Regions from separate parts of the Pedococcus sp. P2_D7 genome, predicted to be linked through region 1. Evidence: predicted binding sites of a transcription regulator. Region 1 holds the regulator's gene; the other holds the start of a gene.
What was found. Region 1 encodes Rex, which represses fermentation and respiration genes when NADH is low (regulators of the CRP and FNR family bind a similar motif). Its sites were predicted from a motif close to CTTGTGAANNNNTTCACAAG; they were not measured.

Region 1 (6,210 bases):
GTCGACCCGATCGCGGGAGCTGGCGCGCGGAGCGTGGCCCCCGGGGTCGAGGAGCTGCTGACGGCCGGGATCGCGGCCGTGCGGGTGGCCTCCGAGGCCGCGGGCATCTCGTCCGACGACGTCGAGCGTCACATCGCCTCGCTGCTGTCGTTCGTGCGGCGACGGGTGACCGGCGACTACACCGTCGACGAGTTCGGGTTCGACGAGGACTTCACCCGGCACTTCTACCTGCCCGTGCTGCGTCCGCTCTACCGCTCGTGGTTCCGGGTCGAGGTGCGCGGCATCGAGAACATCCCCACCGAGGGTGGTGGGCTGGTGGTGGCCAACCACTCGGGCACCATCGCGATGGACTCCCTGATGACGCAGGTGGCCGTCCACGACGAGCACCCGTCGCACCGCCACCTGCGCATGCTCGGCGCCGACCTCGTCTTCCAGACCCCCGTGATCGGGCAGGTCGCCCGCAAGTCCGGCTCGACCCTGGCCGCCAACCCCGACGCCGAGCGGCTGCTGTCGAGCGGTGAGCTGTGCGGCGTGTGGCCGGAGGGCTTCAAGGGCGTGGGCAAGCCGTTCAGTGAGCGCTACAAGCTCCAGCGGTTCGGGCGGGGCGGGTTCGTCTCGGCGGCCCTGCGCACCGGTGCGCCGATCATCCCGTGCTCGATCGTCGGCGCCGAGGAGATCTACCCGATCATCGGCAACATGAAGACGGTCGCGCGGCTCCTGGGGGCTCCCTACGCCCCGATCACCCCGACCTGGCCGTTGCTCGGACCGCTCGGCCTGATCCCGTTGCCCAGCAAGTGGATCATCGAGTTCGGGTCACCGGTGGAGACGGCCGACCTCGGGCCCAACGCCGCGGACGACCCGATGCTGGTCTTCGACCTCACCGACCAGGTGCGCGAGACGATCCAGCAGACGCTCTACTCGCTGTTGATGCAGCGGCGTTCCGTCTTCTTCTGACCTGACCCGGACTGACCGGTCACGTCAGGTCAGGGCCGGCTGGGCTGGCCGTCAGGGCAGGGTGACGGTCACGCCGGGCAGCGTGACCGGGCCGAGCGTGCTGCTGGGCACGGTGGCGCTCACGCTGCCGGTGCCCAGGCTCACCGTCGGGAGCGGCACCGTGGCCGTCACGGACGGGACGACCGGCACCGAGACGCTCAACGTCGGCAGGCCGACGCTGGCGCCGGTCGTGCCGACGCTCGAACCGCCACCGCCTCCCCCGAGGATCGGCCCGGACGTGCCGGGTCCGCCGGGCACGGGCACGCCGCCCGGCACGGTCACCGCCGTGTCGGGGACGGTGACACCCCCCGAGGCGGCCGAAGTCGGCGAGCCCGAGGGCGCCGTGGTCGCGGACCCGGGCAGCGACGACGGCCCGAGAGGGGAGGAGGCGAACCCGCTGCAGGCGCTCCCGCACACGGCGATCCGGCGGGACGTGCTCTGCTCGGTCTCGCGGAGCAGGGCCTCGAGTGCGGCCAGCTGTGGCAGCGACTCGGGTGGCACCTCGGTGCGCAGGGCCTCGAGCTGGGGGAGGGTGCGCGCCGTGAAGTCACGCATCGCCAACAGGGCCGGGGGGTTGCCGGTGGTGGCGTAGGAGGTGTCGAGCGCCTGACGGCCCTTGCGCACCGAGTCGGTCGCGGCGGTGAGGGCGGTGTCGATGTCGCCGATGTCCCTGCTGCCCTCGGCGAGCGTGCGGGCGTCGGAGACGTGGTCCTGTGCCTGCGAGAGGTAGGTCTGGCCGCGCTCGAGGTCGTTGTCGGCGAGCCGCACCGCGACCCCGTCGAGCCAGCCCTTGACGGGGTAGAGCGCCTGACCCGGCACGGCGCTGCGCGAGGCGACGCCCACGACCCCGCCGACCAGGAGAGCCGACGCGGCGGCGCCGGCCAGCAGCCTGGGCAGCCCGCGACCGACCACGACGACGACCGGGGTGGTGCGCGACGCGGCCCGGCGCGCAGCGGCGGCCTTCGCGGCAACGGGGCTCGGGGCCGGCATCCGGGCGGCCTCGGCCATCAGTCGCTCGCGCAAGGTGGCCACGAACGCCGCGTCGGCGGCGGGCACGGCCGAGGTCAGCCCCACGAGGTGGCGGCTGGTCTCGACGAGCTCGGCGAGGCTCGCGTCGGTGATGGGCTCGCCGTCCAGGGCGCGCTGGAAACGGTCTGCCGAGCGGTTCAGAACTGGCATGCCGGCACCTCCCTCCCCAGCCCTGCTGCGACCTGTGCGCGGATCGAGGTGATCCGGGCGGTCGTGTCGATGACGGTCCTTCGCGCTGAGAACGAGTGGCGGCCCGGGAAGTTACGCGTCGACACGTCTCGAAACTCGCTGGAGTCCGGGGGAGACCCGAACCACCCCGCGCGCACCGCGACCACCTCAGATGTCGACATCGGCCAGCTCCCGGTGGAGGGCCCGCACGGCGCGCAGCTGGAGCTGCTTGACCGCACCCTCTGACTTGCCGAGCACCTTGGCCGTCTCGGCGAGGGTGAGTCCCTGGAGGAACCGCAGCACCACGCACTCGGCCTGCTCGGGCTTGAGGCCCTTCACCGCCTGGAGCAGCCGCTCGTTGCGGAGCCGGTCGAGCACCTCGTGATCGGGAGCAGCCTCGACGCGCGGGTCGGCGTCGAGCATGTCGGCGGTCGAGACCTCCATGCGGAACCGCGCCGACTTGGCGTTGTCCGTGATCAGGTTGCGGGCGATGGTGATGAACCACGCCGCGATGTCGCGTCCCTGCCAGGAGAAGGAGTCCATCCGGCGCAGGGCGCGCAGGAAGGTCTCGGAGGTGATGTCCTCGGCGAGCTGCCGGCCCCCCACGCGCACGTAGACGTAGCGGAAGACGACGTCGACGTACCGCTCGTAGAGCAGGCCGAACGCCTCGCTGTCACCGCGCTGCGCGAGCTCGACCAGGGCCGGGATGCGCTCGAAGTCCTGGGGGGCCTCGCCCGGCCCGAAGCCCGCGCTGGCCGCGGCCCCTCCCTGGCCGGACCCGCCCCCCGACAACGTGCCCGCGTCGCCCGCGAGGGTGAGCAGCACCCGCAAGGTGTCGAGGAAGTCCGCGGTCGCCGGGCCCATCCCGTGGTTGCCGGCCCCCGCGTAACCCATCGCCGGGGCGCTCGTTGCCCAGACCGGAACGCTTCGGGCAGGACGGAGCACCGCGAGACGACTCGCGGCGCTGCGACGTGCACGGATCCGGATGGGGGCCTCCTGACCGAGACAGTTTCCCCGATATCTGTCGGATTGTCAGGAGACCTGCGCCACACTCCACCGCCAGCGCGTCGCAGAGCAGGCCATCGGCCCCGTCCCCACGCAAACAGGGGTATGCCGCGGTGTCGCCTCCGGAAGTCCCTGGGCGTGGGTCGATGTGACGACGCTATGCAATGCCCCCGAGCGTGGGGCAGGTGCAGGTGCAGGTGCAGGTGCCGCGCGCGGGCCTGGTGCGGTGCACCATCTCGCCGGGTGCCAGCGTCGGCGTCCCTGGTCGGCGTCCCTGCCCCTCAGCGTGGGGCACGGCATAGCGCCCCGAGGGCGACCCGGGCCCACTGGCCCGAGCCCGCTGACCCCGCGAAGCCCCGCGAAGGCCCAGGGCCTGGGCCACGCGGCATACCCTCGGGATGTGTCCGACCTGCCGCCTCCCACCGCTGCGACGCCACCACCGGCGCGCATCACGCTGGTGAGCAAGCCGGGCTGCCACCTGTGCGACGCGGCCCGCGCCGTCATCGCCCGGGTGGCCGCCGATGTCGGGGTCGGCTGGGTGGAGCGGTCGATCGAGGACGAGCCGGCGCTCAGGGAGCAGTACTGGGAGCAGATCCCGGTCACCTTCGTCGACGGCCGCCAGCACGACTACTGGCGGGTCGACGAAACGCGGCTCCGGGCCGCCCTCACGCGCTCGACGTGACGCGGCTCACGTGCTCGGCGAGACGCCTGCTTGTGACTTTGTGCATCCGTTCACAAAAGCGTAATCTGCAGAGGCTCCCGTCCGCCCCAGCCAGGCGCGGACTGCCAGTGATGAGAAGGAGCCGGAAAAGACTGTGTCTGCCGACCCGAGCGCCCGTCGGGGTATTCCCGACGCCACGGTCGCACGGCTACCCGAGTACCTCCGCGCCCTGACCGGCCTGGCGGAACGCGGGATCACGTCGGTGTCCTCCGAGGAGCTGGCCTCCGCCGCGGGCGTCCGCAGCGCAAAGCTCCGCAAGGACCTGTCCCACCTCGGCTCCTACGGCGTGCGGGGTGTCGGCTACGAGGTCGACCACCTCGCCTACCAGATCTCCCGTGAGCTCGGCCTCACCCAGGACTGGCCGGTCGCCATCATCGGCATGGGAAACCTCGGCCACGCGCTCGCGGCCTACAGCGGGTTCGCCACGCGGGGATTCCGGGTGGTGGCCCTCCTCGACCAGGACGCCGGTCTGCTCGGCCAGGAGATCGCCGGCATCACCGTGCAGCCGATGTCCGTGCTCGACGAGCTGGTCGCCGAGCAGGGCCTGGCCATCGGCGTCATCGCCACGCCCGCCGCCTCCGCCCAGGGGGTCTGCGACCAGCTGGTGGCCGCCGGAGTGCGCTCGATCCTCAACTTCGCCCCGTGCGTGCTGGTGGTGCCCGACGACGTCGACGTCCGCAAGGTCGACCTGTCGACCGAGCTCCAGATCCTGGCCTTCCACGAGCAGCGCAAGGCGCTCGCCGCCGAGGGTGCGCTCGACGCCGTCGCGCGCGAGCCCGTGAACCTCGAGCCCGTGGGCCGCGAGTCCGTGGGCCTCGAGACGACCCGGGTGGTGCGTCGATGAGCCTCGTGATCCTGGGCCTGTCCCACCACACGGCGCCCCTGCCGCTCCTCGAGGCCATGACCCTCGACGCCGCCGGCCGGCGGGCCCTGTCCGCCAGCCTGACCGGTCGCGACAACCTCACCGAGGCGATCGTCGTGTCCACGTGCAACCGCACCGAGGTCTACGCCGAGTCGATGACCTTCCACGGGGCGGTCACCGACATCGCCGACGCGCTGACCGAGGTCACCGGGGTCGGCCGTGACGAGCTGCGCGAGCACCTCTACGTCCACTACGAGGACCGCGCGATCGCGCACGCCTTCACGGTCGCCTGCGGGCTGGACTCGATGGCGGTGGGCGAGGCCCAGATCCTCGGCCAGATGCGCACGGCCCTGCGCGAGTCGCAGAAGTCCGGGCACGCCGGGCCGGCCCTCAACACCCTGTTCCAGCAGGCCCTCCGGGTCGGCAAGCGGGCCCACACCGAGACCGGCATCGACGCGGTCAGCGTCTCGCTCGTCGAGGCCGGGCTGGCCCGGGCCGAGCGCGAGCTGGGCCCGCTGGCCGGCCTCAGGGTGCTCGTCGTCGGGGCCGGCGGCATGAGCTCGCTGGCCGCGACCACCGTGCTGCGTCGTGGCGCCGCGGGTCTCACCATCGTCAACCGCACCCTCGCCAAGGCACTCCGGCTGGCTGAGCGCACCGGCGGCACCGCCCGCCCGCTCGACGACCTGTCCGCCGCCCTCGCCGGCGCCGACGTCGTGATCTCCTGCACCGGTTCGACCGGTGTGGTGGTCGACCTCGCGAACGCAGGCGACGCCCAGGTGGCCCGGGCCGGTCGCCCGCAGGCCTACATCGACCTCGCCCTGCCCCACGACGTGGCTCCCGAGGTCGCCTCGCTGAGCGGGGTCACCCTCGCCGGGCTGGCCGCGCTGGGGGAGGAGCTGTCCGGCGGGCAGACGCCGCCGCAGGTGAGCGAGGTGGCCGACCTCGTCATCGGTGAGGTCGCGGCATACCTCACCTCGCGCGCCGCGGAGAGCGTCGCGCCGACCGTCGCCGCGCTGCGCTCGCACGCCGCGGAGGTCGTCGCGGGCGAGCTGACCCGCCTCGACCAGCGGCTGCCCGACCTCGACGAGGTGGCCCGCGCCGAGGTGCAGCTCGCGGTGCACCGCATCGTCGAGAAGCTGCTGCACACCCCCACCATCAGGGTGAAGGAGCGGGCCGTGGGCGGCCAGGGCGCCGACTACGCCGAGGCCCTGCGCGAGCTCTTCGACCTGCGCCCCGGCGAGGCTGCCACCGCGTCCGTCCCGCCGCCCGAGCGGGGAGGTATGCCGTGAGCGCACCCGCCGCCACCCCGCTGAGCCTGCGCCTGGGCACCCGCCGCAGCGCGCTCGCGACCACCCAGTCGACCTGGGTGGCCGACCTGCTGCGCGCCCGGGGACACACCGTCGAGCTCGTGGAGATCGTCACCGAGGGGGAC
Region 2 (6,210 bases), on a different contig from region 1:
GCCGACGACCTCGATGTCGGGCTCCGCGCTCAACACCATGCGCAGCCCGACGCGCACCATCGCCTCGTCGTCCACCAACAGCACCCGGATCACGCCCAATCCCTCCGGATCGGCAGGCACACGTCGACCTCGAAACCTCCACCTGGCACCGGACCGACCGTCAGGCTTCCCCCGAGCATGTCGACCCGCTCCCTCATCCCGACCAGGCCGTGGCCCCCTCGCGCGGTGGGGTCGGTGTCCGGGCCGTCGGGGTGTCCCGTCCCGGGTCCGTCATCGGTGACGGTGAGGCGAACCACGCTGTCCTCGTTGATGACTCGCACGCACGCCTTGGCTCCGGGGGCGTGTCGGAGCACGTTGCTCATCGCCTCCTGCACGATCCGGTATGCCGCGGTGTCCAGTGCCTTGGGCAGCCCCTCCAGCGAGCCCCGCACCTCGAGCGAGACGGCCAGTCCGGTGGCGCGCACGTCCGCCACCAGGTCCTCCAGCCGGGCCAGCGACGGGGGAGGAGCGCCGTCGACGGCGTCGCCCCTCTCGCGGAGCAGGCCCACGGTGGCGCGGAGCTCCTCGACCGACTGGCGACCCAGGCGTTCGAGCCCCAGCAGCACGTCGCGCTCGGCCGGGTGGTCGACCAGCACCGCATCGAGCTGCCGGCGCAGCCCGCCGAGCTGCAACGTCATGACGCTGACCGAGTGCGCCACCGAGTCGTGCACCTCCCGAGCGATCCGCGCCCGCTCCTCGACCACCGCCGCGCGGGCCGTGGCCTCGCGCCGGGCGTCGAGCTCGGTGGCGAGCGCGATGACCTGGCGGCTGCGCTCGCGCTCCCTCCGCACGAGGGTGCCGACCCACCAGGCCGGCACGAAGACCGCGGGGAAGAAGACGGTGTCCCAGCTCAGGCCGTTGCGCAGGCCCTCGGTCGCGATGAACACGCCGACCGAGGCGACGACCGCCATCCGCGACGTCCGCGGAGCAGCCGCGAAGCCGGCATACGCGGTGGCCACGAGCGACGCGATGAGCCCGGCGCCGCCCGGCCCGGGGGCACCCAGCAGGGTGGACACGGGGTAGAAGCAGGCGACCACGAACGCGCCGGCCACGGGCCACCGCACCGCCACGGCGAAGCCGGCGGCGATCACGGCGGAGGCGACCGCGAGCACCCCGAAGTGGGGTCGGAACTCGGGATCGGACCACGCCTCCACCAGACCGAGCAGGCCGAGCGCCACGGCCGCGACGGCGGGCACCACGCGGTGGTCGCGCAGGGCCGTGGCTCGAGACATGGCGAAAACAGTAAGGCGCTCGCCCAGCACGCGTATCCCACTTGAGGGGGACCGGCCGCCGGATTTCCTCCGCCTCACGGGGGAGGACAGGTCGGTGCCCCTCGACGGATCTGCAATGAGGTGCCCGGCCCCGAGGGTTGGGGCAACGCCGAGAGACGGCGACGGCCGACCGGCCACCTCACCAAAGGACACGACATGACCAGCACGACGACACGCACTTCGTCCACCACCAGCCAGGCCGACCTCGGCGCGCAGCGCCGGGTGCCCAGCCGGGCCATGGCCATCGCCGGCGGGATCGCCCTCGTCGCCGGACCCCTGCTCTGGGCCGGCGGCATGTTCACCTCGCCGCCGCAGGAGAGCATGGCCGACGCCGACTACATCTCCTCGCTCACGCGGGACACCACCATGACCCAGATCTCGGCGCTCTTCCTGCACTACGGCAACCTCGTCATCGCGCTCGGCATCCTCGCCGGACCGAGCCTGGTGCGTGGAGCACGCGGCATGCGCCTCGCCGTCGTCGGGGCACTCGCCACCGCCATCGGCTTCGCGAACGTCTCCGGGATGGTGCTGAGCGACTGGTGGAACGCCTCCGCCGGCACGCACCTCAGCTCGGAGCAGGCGGTCGAGGTGTTCCGCGGCTTCAAGACCGGGTCGCTGCTGCCCTTCTGGGACGGCACCGAGCCGCTGAGCCTGCTCGGCCCTCTGCTGCTGCTGGCCGGCCTGGCCCGCGCGGGCGTCCTCGGCTGGTGGACCCTTGGCCTCATCGTCACCGGGGTGGCGGGCCTGATGGTGTTCGGGGCGACCAGCCCCCTGGTGGCTGCCGTCTGCGTGCTCGTCGGGTTCTCGCCCTTCGCGCTCGTGGGTCTCCGACTCCTGCAGCGCAGTCGGCTCGCCTGAAACCCGTTGAACCGCAAGGTTTGCCGCGTGGCTGACTCAGCCACGCGGCCTACCTGTGTGGTCTCTCGCGAGGGTCAGACCGAGCTGCCGCGCCGTTCGGCGACCCGACGTCGCTCGTCGGTCGCGTCGGCCATCGCCCACCGCACGGTCGAGGTGGCTACCCCGCCCAGCGGCCGGCCGACCAGCCGTTCCGTCACCGGGAGCCACGGCAGCCGCAGCGGCTGACGCGCCCACCGCGGGAGCATCGCCACGGCGCCCGCTGCCAGCGCGGCATACCCGGGCCTGGCAGCCAGCGGCAGCGGCGGGTGGACGAGCAGGAAGCGCGCCGCCTCGCGCGCCGCGGCGGTCGACTCGAGCTCGGGTCGGTAGCCCTCGATGGTCGCGCGCAGGGCAGCGACGGTGGTGGGTGGGTCGACCACCCCCAGGGCGGCCGCGACGATGCCGCCCTGCTCGACGTAGCGGTCGGCCTCCGCGTCGCTCAGCGGCGTGACGGCGTAGCGCTGGTAGGCCGTCAGGAAGCTGTCGGCCTCGGTCGCGTGCACCCAGGCCAGCAGGTGCGGGTCGGCGGCGGAGTAGGGGCGCCCGTCGGCCGCCTTGCCGCGCACCCGGTCGTGGATCGAGCGGACCCGGGCGATCTGCTCCTGCGCGTGGTCGATGGTGCCGAAGGTCGTGGTGGCCAGGAACTCGCTGGTGCGCTGGAGCCGTCCCCACGGGTCGCCCTGGTAGCCCGAGTGCCCCGCGACCCCCGCCATCGCGAGCGGGTGCAGCGACTGGAGCAGCAGGGCGCGGATGCCGCCCGGGAACATCGCCGCGTCGGCGTGCACCCGCCAGATGGGGTCGTCCGGCGTGAACCAGCGCGGTCCTTCGGCGCCCCAGATGCGCTCGGCCTTGACCTGGGCGTCGGTGCCGGCGACCCGTGACCGCAGGGCCGACGCTAGCTGGCGTCGGGCGCCGTCGGCCATCGGCGCGAGGGGCGCCAGCAGGGTCACTGGGAGCGCCTGGTCCGGCGTCGCGGGAGCTCCTTCAGGCGCGCGGCGGGCGTGGGGAGGTCGGCCGGGCGCACCCGGGTGGACAGGTCGCTGTTCGCGATCAGCTCGGCGATCGGCGTCGTGGAGGTGGGGTGCGCGGCGATGGGGTCGTCGCCGGAGAACACCACCCAGACCGGCTCGCTGTGGTCGGCGCGCGGGTCGAACGTCTTGAGCACCGTCCCCTCGCGCACCGTCGCCGCGTGCTCGATCGCGCGGCGCCGGGCCTTCTGCCGGTCGAGTGCGGTCTGGGCGGCCTTCATCGCCGGTTCCTTGGCCTGCTGCGCCAGCACCACGACGTGGGGGCCGTACTTGATGCCCCACTTCACGAGGTTGCCGACTGCCTTGCCTTTGCTGGGCATGCTGCCTCCCTGACTGGTCCGACCCTCACCCTAATCTCGGACGCCTAGTCTTCGAGCATGAGCGACGTCCTGCGCACCGACTACAGCGGCGAAGGCCTCTCCGAGGCCGAGGTCGCGCCCACCCCGTGGCAGCAGGCCCGGCTCTGGGTCGACGACGCCGTGGCGCGCGCGCAGGTGCAGGCCGACGTGCCCGAGCCCTACGCGCTCTCGGTCGCGACGGTCGACGCCGCCGGGCGACCCAACGTCCGCACCGTGCTGATGCGGTTCTTCGACGACCGCGGCCCGGGCTTCGTGACCGGCACCGAGTCGACCAAGGGCCTGGAGATCGCCGCGACCGGCGGCATCGCGGCGGCGCTGACCTGGCCGGCGATGTTCCGGGCGATCCGCTTCCGTGGGGTGGCGGAGCAGCTGACCCGCGAGGAGGTCGCCGGCTACTTCGGCTCGCGGCCGTGGGCCTCGCGGATCTCCGCGTGGGCCTCGCGCCAGTCCCAGCCCATCGAGGGGAGACAGGGGCTCGAGGACGCCTACGCGAGGTATGCCGCGCAGTTCCCCGACCACGGCGACCCCACCGACGTGCCCGTCCCCGACTTCTGGGGCGGCTACCGGGTGGTCTGCGACGAGGTCGAGTTCTGGGGTGGCCGCCGCAACCGGCTGCACGACCGGCTCGTCTTCAGCCGCGTCGCGCCGGGCTCGCTCGACGACGCCGACGCCTGGACCCTGAGCCGCCGCCAGCCCTGAGCTCTCCCGCCGGCCCGAGTCGCCACCCCCGAGCAGCGACGCCATCTCATGCAAAAGGCGAGTTAGCGCCGCTCGGAGCGGCGCTAACTCGCCTTTTGCATGGATGAGCGACGCCGGAGGAGGGCGGTCAGACTCGGTCGGGCTGGGATCCCTTCTGGACCTCTTCGTCGGCGCCGTGACCGGAGTTGGCGCCCTCACTGGGCTCCCGCTCCTTGCGGCGCAGCAGCCACGACGCCAGGGCCAGCAGGATGATCGTGCCCGACAGCAGCCCCATCAGCCGGAGCGTGTCGGCGAACTCGGGCTTGCCCAGCAGGTCGGGGGCCTTCACCGACAGGACGACGATCTCCTTGATCGAGGCGATGATGCCCACGAGGAGGAACGGCTCGGCCACCAGCTCGCGCCGGTTCAGCGTCGTGCGCACCGCGAACAACAGCTCCACCACGATGAAGACGAGCAGGAGCAGGTCGAGGATGTCGGCCGCCACCTCGACGACGGTGCCGCTGCCCAGGTCGCCGAACGTCAGGGCCGTCTTGCCGATCACGACGGCTGCGACCGCGAACAGGATCACCGCCACCGCGAGGTAGACGACGTTCTCCACCCGCTCGATGGTGTCCTCGATCCAGTCCGTCATGGCGCTCATCCTGTCTGACCTGCGCCGATCCGTCACTCGTGCGCGGCGGCCGGGTCGCGCGTGCCTACCCGTCCGTATCCCGGGACGGTCTGAGACCAGCGGGTGGCCTGCCTCACACTTGTGAACGGAATCACACGCGCGCGTCAGTGTCGCCGTTCGCGCGGTCCCCGTCCCGACCGCCGAATCCGAGGAGCCTCATGGCGCCCGCCGACCACACCGCCGTTCCACCGACCCCTCCGAGACCCACCCTCCACCCCGTCGTGGCTGACGTCACCGCGCGGGTGACCGACCGCAGCCGGGCCAGCCGCACGGCATACCTGCAGCGGATCTCGCGCGCTGCCTCCGAGCTGAGCCTGCGCCCCGCGCGCACCGACCTCGGCTGCTCCAACCTCGCCCACGCGGTCGCCGCGTGCGGCGGCAGCGACCGCACCGTGATGGCCGCCGACACCGGCGTCAGCCTCGGCATCATCACGTCCTACAACGACATGCTCTCGGCCCACGCGCCGTTCGAGCACTACCCCGCAGCCATGAAGCAGACCGCGCGCGAGGTCGGCGCCGTCGCCCGCGTGGCCGGCGGTGTGCCCGCCATGTGCGACGGCATCACCCAAGGCCGGGCCGGCATGGAGCTCAGCCTCTTCAGCCGCGACGTCATCGCGATGTCGGCCGCCATCGCGCTCAGCCACGACGTGTTCGACGGCGTCCTCATGCTCGGCGTCTGCGACAAGATCGTGCCCGGGCTGGTCGCCGGCGCCTTGGCGTTCGGCCACCTGCCGACCGCCCTCGTGCCCGCGGGTCCGATGGCCTCGGGTCGCTCGAACGCCGAGAAGGCCGAGACCCGCAAGGCCTACGCGGCCGGTGAGGTCGGGCGCGACGAGCTGCTCGGGAGCGAGGTCGCGTCCTACCACTCGCCCGGCACGTGCACCTTCTACGGCACCGCCAACTCCAACCAGATGCTCATGGACGTCATGGGCCTGCACCTGCCCGGTGCGGCGTTCATCCACCCCGACGACCCGGTGCGTGACGCCCTGACGGCGGCGACCACCGTGCGGGTCGCCGAGATCGCCGCCTCCGACGCGCCCTACGGCATCGGCCAGGTCGTCGACGAGAAGGCGATCGTCAACGGCGTCGTCGCGCTGCTCGCCACGGGCGGCTCGACCAACCACACGATGCACCTCATCTCGATCGCCGCTGCCGCCGGCATCGACCTCAGGTGGGAGGACTTCGACGACCTGTCGACCGTCGTCCCGTCCGTCGCCCGCATCTACCCCAACGGTCCGGCCGACGTG

Region 2: a site for Rex is predicted at 5,042-5,061, ahead of edd (phosphogluconate dehydratase). Genes of this name have one in related genera too.

What each region holds. Positions count from the first base shown of each region.
Region 1 covers NZ_JBFUEH010000002.1:667,489-673,698, forward strand. Annotated here, with positions in the region: gene AC1DWJ_RS06690 (lysophospholipid acyltransferase family protein) at 1-954, shown strand, start outside; gene AC1DWJ_RS06695 (DUF5667 domain-containing protein) at 1,006-2,172, opposite strand; gene AC1DWJ_RS06700 (RNA polymerase sigma factor) at 2,359-3,084, opposite strand; gene AC1DWJ_RS06705 (glutaredoxin family protein) at 3,596-3,877, shown strand; gene AC1DWJ_RS06710 (redox-sensing transcriptional repressor Rex) at 4,011-4,760, shown strand; gene AC1DWJ_RS06715 (glutamyl-tRNA reductase) at 4,757-6,067, shown strand; gene hemC (hydroxymethylbilane synthase) at 6,064-6,210, shown strand, end outside.
Region 2 covers NZ_JBFUEH010000003.1:245,012-251,221, reverse strand. Annotated here, with positions in the region: gene AC1DWJ_RS08265 (response regulator) at 1-93, opposite strand, end outside; gene AC1DWJ_RS08260 (sensor histidine kinase) at 90-1,271, opposite strand; gene AC1DWJ_RS08255 (hypothetical protein) at 1,467-2,168, shown strand; gene AC1DWJ_RS08250 (oxygenase MpaB family protein) at 2,243-3,130, opposite strand; gene AC1DWJ_RS08245 (hypothetical protein) at 3,154-3,555, opposite strand; gene pdxH (pyridoxamine 5'-phosphate oxidase) at 3,613-4,293, shown strand; gene AC1DWJ_RS08235 (phosphate-starvation-inducible PsiE family protein) at 4,421-4,924, opposite strand; gene edd (phosphogluconate dehydratase) at 5,185-6,210, shown strand, end outside.